2 linked regions of the Pokkaliibacter sp. MBI-7 genome follow. The protein of the gene in region 1 interacts with the protein of each later gene in a pairwise test. Links are inferred from orthologs where the notes say so. Each region holds a gene or a part of one and is shown in the gene's direction. Other genes may lie near its edges.

The links.
Region 2: the proteins of mntR (region 1) and QCD60_RS15050 interact in binary tests that used the Escherichia coli proteins (3 or more experiments, as listed by UniProt). The link is inferred for Pokkaliibacter sp. MBI-7 from one-to-one orthologs.

The regions. Positions count from the first base shown.
Region 1 is NZ_JARVTG010000001.1:726,203-729,240, reverse strand. Bases 215-2,928 are described here. They hold mntR (manganese-binding transcriptional regulator MntR), read left to right. Parts: upstream 215-1,220; coding sequence 1,221-1,637; downstream 1,638-2,928. Other genes in these bases: QCD60_RS03290 (hypothetical protein), read right to left, coding at 1,683-2,928; QCD60_RS03300 (Nramp family divalent metal transporter), read left to right, coding at 215-1,061. Also shown: more of QCD60_RS03300, read left to right, coding at 1-214; more of QCD60_RS03290, read right to left, coding at 2,929-2,978.
Region 2 is NZ_JARVTG010000001.1:3,386,675-3,389,879, forward strand. The notes cover bases 146-3,026. They hold QCD60_RS15050 (methionine ABC transporter ATP-binding protein), read left to right. Parts: upstream 146-1,006; coding sequence 1,007-2,047; downstream 2,048-3,026. Other genes in these bases: QCD60_RS15045 (GIY-YIG nuclease family protein), read right to left, coding at 146-280; QCD60_RS15055 (ABC transporter permease), read left to right, coding at 2,034-2,693; QCD60_RS15060 (MetQ/NlpA family ABC transporter substrate-binding protein), read left to right, coding at 2,787-3,026. Outside these bases: more of QCD60_RS15045, read right to left, coding at 1-145; more of QCD60_RS15060, read left to right, coding at 3,027-3,205. UniProt on the Escherichia coli protein: Part of the ABC transporter complex MetNIQ involved in methionine import. Responsible for energy coupling to the transport system. It has also been shown to be involved in formyl-L-methionine transport.

The DNA.
Region 1 (3,038 bases):
CAATGCTGATCCAGACCATGTCGGCACGGCTTGGCTTGGCAACAGGCAAGAATCTGGCAGAAGTGATTCGTGATCGCTATCCGCGCCCGGTGGTGTGGCTGTTTTGGGTGCAGGCGGAGTTGATCGCTATTGCGACGGATCTCGCTGAATTTCTGGGCGCGGCGCTGGCCTTTAATCTGCTGTTCGGCATGTCGATGCTGGAAGGAGCGCTGCTGACCGGGGCGATTACCTATGCGGTGCTGTACATGCAGCGCTATGGGTTCCGCACCATGGAGATGATCATTGGTGCCATGATTCTGGCCGTATCAGCGGGCTTCCTGCTGGAAATTCTGCTGGGCAAGCCACCGGCAGAGCCCATCATCAAAGGGTTGCTGCTGCCTTCTTTCCCGGATAGCTATTCCATTTTTCTGGCGGCTGGGATTCTTGGTGCAACGGTGATGCCGCATGTGATCTATTTGCACTCGGCATTGTCGCAAAACCGTATCAAGGTAACGGCTGACAGTGATCGTAGCCGCATCATGAAGTACTACCGCATGGACGTCATCATCGGTATGGCGCTGGCCGGACTGATCAACATGGCTATGCTGGCTTTGGCGGCAACCGTGTTCTTCAGTAATGGCGAAACGACAATTGCGTCCATCGAGGAAAGTTATAAGTTGCTGTCGCCTCTGATGGGGCACGATGCTGCCAGCATGATCTTTGGCTTGACGCTGCTGTTTGCTGGCCTGTCTTCATCGATTGTTGGCACCATGTCGGGGCAGGTTGTGATGCAGGGATTTGTAAACTTCACTATTCCGCTGTGGTTGCGACGCCTGATTACCATGGCACCTGCCATCGTCGTGATCCTGATGGGATTGCCAGAGCAGCAGGTTCTGGTGGTCAGCCAGGTCGTATTGAGTTTTGGTATCCCCTTTGCGGTGGTGCCATTGCTGTTCTTTACCGCCAACCGTCAGTTGATGGGGAATCTGGCGAACCATCGCTGGGTCAATATCGCAGGAGGAATCGTCGCAACGATCATTATTGCCCTCAACCTCTACGTTCTGGTGTTCGAGCTGATGTAAGCATCTGTTGTCGCAGCAGCTATACTGACGAGTCATCGAGAGTAAAAGCGCCTTCTTTGGAAGGCGCTTTTGTTTTAAGGTGTCAGGTCCGTGAACAGATGATTGGCAACCGTCATTGCTGGAGCCGTAGCGGTACCGATGACAGGTAGCAGGAAGAACATGACAGAACCACATCGTTATGCCCCGTTTGAGCGGGTGCGCCAGGACCACCAGAGGGAGTTGGTGGAAGACTATGTCGAAGAGATCGCGTACCTCCACCAGCTGCACGGTGAGGCCCGCGCCAGTGATCTGGCTGAGCGTCTCGGCGTGACCGCAGCAGCTGTTTCTAAAGTGGTCACCAAACTCAAACGTGACGGTTTTGTCGAGGCCCGCCCTTACCGTGGCATATTTCTGACTGAAGAAGGTCAGGAGCTGGCGGTGAAGGTTGCCGAGCGCCATCAAGTGGTGCTGTCGATGCTGATGGCACTGGGCGTGTCAGAAGAAGCCGCGCATGCTGACTCTGAAGGGATTGAGCATCACTGCAGTGATGAAACAGTGGCTGCCATGCGCCGCTTTCTCGATTCCCTCGCCAGCTGATTTTTCCTCTGTATTATCTTTTGCTGGTTGGGCTACTAATACTTACTAGTAGTTGTCCAACCAGAACAGTCCAGCCCAAATAAGCGGTAGCAGCATCAGGAAGAACGGTGCCTGTGCCCGCCATATCTGCTTACTACGTATCCCATATCGTAACGCCAGCATCAGGTTCATGCCCGACAAAGGGCTGGAACCCGAACCCATTGCCCATGAACTCAGAAACATGAAGCCCAGCATGTTCGGGTTCGGTTGTAGCGGCAGCAGTATGGGGCTCAAGACCGCGACGCTGATCATGGCATGAACACCAGACCATGCCATGATCAGGATAAAAGGGAACAAGATACTGGCTTCCAATGCGCCAAAATGGTGCAAGGGTAAGCTGAATCCGGTTTGCTGGGTAATCAGCGTCAAGCCAACGCTCAGCACCCCGGCGGCCAGAAAGAGTGCCAGTTCTCCCCCCATGCGCCCCAGTCCGGCACTGACGTGCTGCGTTATTACAGGGAAACAGCGAGCGCGCTGTCTAATGCCGCTCAACGCCAGTGCTACGCTCGGTGCAAGGATGGTAATCAGCAAAGTTACGGACAGCTGCGGACTCCATTGATGTGCAGCGATCACCAGGGCGGCAAGGCCAACGGGAAGCGACAACCCCTGTCGGTTCAGGGGGTAGCCCTGAAAATTTGCTGCATCCTGGCGCAAGTGCCACCAGCTCAGTATCAATGCACATACTGCGATGACAGCACCCACTGGAAATACCTGAGCAAAGGACATCCCGGGGGCAGACAACAGCGAAACGTTCATGGCCACAAAGAAAGGTGACCACAGTGCAGCAAAGGTGAAGCCACGGCCGATTACCAGCACCTGTTTCAGCGTGAGCTGACTGTTGCGAGCCATGCGGTCGCCCATGATCGCAAGGATGGAGAGGTTGAGTACGGCACCCAGCAGATGTGCCGCCGCCAGTGTAGAACCAATGGCACGGCGGCCACTGGGCAGCGCTTCCTCACTGTGGCTGGCCAGTAGGCGCAGGAAACTGACCGCTACCAGCATGCAAAGCAGTGGTACGTAATTACCCAGCAGGCTGCTCCAGGGGATGCTGGCGCCAAGACCTGCAGAAATAACCACGCAGACTACACCGATTGTCATTAATATCAGGCATTGTTGGCGATTAACGGGTGGCAACGCTGGCCAGACCAGTAGCAACGCCAGCCATGCCGCAATACTGGGAATCAGGCTCTCGCTGCTGGTCAGATGTTGTAGTAGAAAGGTGACGAGCATGATGACGAGACTGAACCCGGTCAAACCAGAGCGATGACGCGATATCAGAGAAAACAGGAATTGTATTTGCATGACTGCAGGGTGTGTCAGGAGGAAAGGGGGATGACCATTAAAGCACGTTCAATCCTCGCC
Region 2 (3,205 bases), 2.7 Mb from region 1 along the record:
CTTTGGCAGTAGAGAATTTATAGCCTTTCAGCGAGCGTGCACGAGACTCAATGGTGTAATACAGCTCAAGTTCCTGCTGCTCCTCACGGGTTTCAGCAAAGTCGATTTCCTCGACTTCGAAGCTGACTTCTCCGTGCGCACGAATATCCTCATACAGAGGAAAATCCATCCCTGCTTCAGCGGCTTTCACATACTCCTGCCAACGGGAATAGATGTCCCCTTTGGTAGAGCCAATGTAGGTCTGTTGTGTCTTGGTATTGGTAATCTTGAAGATTATCACGTGGACAACCTTTCAGTGGTGCGGTGAATTTGTCATGAGTCTGCTCCTGTGGCCGAAACCGGGCGCGCAAAGACCCTGGACGAACTGTCACTATCCATTATAGGAGAGGTGAAAGCAGTTATCCGCAGGAGGAGACTCTAGGGTAGGGGCGCCATTATACAGGCATGGGCAGATGATGAAAGAATTGACATTTTGAACTCATGCATCTTTGAGAGGGGGTAACAGTGTGAAACAGTCTGAGCTGAGCGGAAATGCCTGATTTTACTAGCCTGTGCCATACTCCCTCTTGCACATTCGGTTGTCAGCGAATGTGCCACTTTGCTCTCAATCTCAACCCATCTTTCAGGCAGGTAGCTTACCTGCCTTATTTTTTATCACGTCAAGCGCTGTCGTCATCTCATCTCACTGTTGCTACTGGTCCGGTTTTTGGTCTGGCGGCGGTTAACAGGTCATATAGCTAATGGCTCTAAGTTAGAGCAAAGCAGTTTAGCGCTCTCGGTGAATATTATTGACATCAAACAGGTGGAATATAGACTACCTGCCTATTACTTTACGCGCTGATTTGTACTTCGGCTTGCGGGCGCGTTAGTAAGGCTCTTGAGAGCCTTGCTAAGAAATACGCTAAAAGAAGGGTTTAGGCCGTTATTCCCGCCTTTGATCCGTTCTGTTAGCTCAGGATGGTTGCCTGCCAACCATCGCTATCCGCAAGTCATATTTGGATATGCGATGATCTCTCTAAAGCATCTAGTTAAAACTTACCATGGTCATGGTGCGCCTGTTCACGCGGTTCGTGATGTCAGCCTCGACGTGGCTGAAGGGCGTATATTCGGGGTGATTGGTGCCAGCGGCGCCGGCAAATCAACCCTGATCCGCTGTGTCAATTTGTTGGAGCGTCCCGATGCCGGTGAGGTTTGGGTCAATGGGCGAGACCTGCTGACCTTGACCGATGCGGAACTGCGTCAGGCTCGGCGCCAGATTGGTATGATCTTTCAGCACTTTAACCTGCTGTCCACTCGTAGCGTCTTTGACAATGTGGCGCTGCCATTGGAGCTGGCAGGCTTGAGTCGCAGTGACATTGCTGCCCGTGTCCAGCCTCTGCTTGCTCTGACCGGCCTTGAGGCGCGAGCCGATCATTACCCTGCCCAGTTATCTGGCGGCCAAAAGCAGCGTGTCGCTATCGCTCGTGCTTTGGCCAGTGAGCCCAAAGTCTTACTGTGTGATGAAGCTACCTCTGCACTTGATCCTGAAACCACGCGCTCAATTTTGGCTTTGCTACGAGATATCAACGAAAAGCTGGGGTTGACCATCCTGTTGATCACTCACGAGATGGATGTAATCAAGACCCTCTGCGACGAAGTCGCACTGATGGAAGATGGTGCAGTCGTCGAACGTGGACCGGTGCAGGCTTTCTTCGCCCGACCCCAATCAGCTACTGCCAAACGTTTTGTGCAGGCTGCTCTTGAGCGGCCACTGCCAGAAATCATCCTGAGCCGGTTGCAGAGTGTACCTGCTGCAGGGCTCGATCCACTGGTACGCATCACCTATGTGGGTGGGCAGGTTGATGCGCCGGTGCTGTCTCATCTGAGCCGCGAGTTTGGTGTGGACGTCAATATTCTCTCTTCGCAGATCGAACTGATTCAGCACCAGCCGCTGGGTTTTATGGTGGCGCAGGTAGAAGCGCAGGATCAGCCTGCGGCCGAGGCGGCGCTGGCATGGTTGCAGCAACAAGAGTTACAGGTGGAGGTGCTGGGTTATGTCAGCCGCTAAGTTGGATCTGCTGACCAGCAGTCTGTGGGAAACCCTGTACATGGTCGCGGTGTCGGGTGGTCTCAGTGCCTTACTGGGTATTCCGCTGGGTATTCTGCTCTATACCACCAAGTCCGGACGGATGCTGCAGAATCCATGGTTGCACCGCCTGTTGGGCATCGTCATCAATGCCACGCGTTCCGTGCCTTTTATTATCCTGCTGGTGGCGATTATTCCCTTTACCCGCTGGATCGTCGGTACCTCTATCGGCACGACAGCAGCGATTGTGCCGCTGACGCTGGGCGCGATTCCCTTTGTTGCCCGCATTACCGAAGGCGCACTGAACGAAGTGCCCGGTGGATTGATCGAGGCCGCTCAGGCCATGGGGGCGACCCCATGGCAAATTGTGCGCAAGGTACTGCTGGCTGAGGCCATGCCCGGCCTGATTCATGGTCTGACCCTGATGCTGATTACCCTGATTGGCTATTCGGCCATGGCCGGTGCCATCGGTGGTGGTGGACTGGGGGATCTGGGTATCCGCTACGGATACCAGCGTTTTGATTCCAGCATGATGATCTCCACCGTGGTGATCCTGATCGTGCTGGTACAGCTGGTGCAGTCGCTGGGTGACTGGCTGGTGCGTCGTTACGACCACACTCGTCACTGAAGAAAGCGCTGCGCATGAAGTGTTAGTGTTTTGAAAAATACAAAGGGACATGCCTCACTGAAGGCCTGTCCGACTGTCAACTGGAGTTGTCACATGTCTAACCGTCGTACCTTTATCAAAACTGTTGCCGCTGCTGCGGTTTCCCTGCTGGTCTGGGGCCAGGCCCAGGCTGCTGAGCCATTGAAAGTGGGTGTGATGGCTGGCCCGGAGTCGCAGGTCATGGAGACTGCTGCGGCCGAAGCTAAAAAGCGCTTTGATGTGGATGTCAAACTGATCGAGTTTTCTGACTACGTGGCTCCTAACGTAGCCCTGGCGGATGGTTCTATTGATGCTAACGCGTTCCAGCACCGTCCTTATCTGGATGCCATGGTACGTGATCGCGGCTTCAAACTGGTGGCAGTAGCTAACACCTTTGTTTACCCGATTGCTGCCTATTCCAAGAAGATCAAAAACATCAGCGAATTGCCTGAAGGTGCTCAGATCGCCATCCCTAATGATCCAAGTAACGAAGG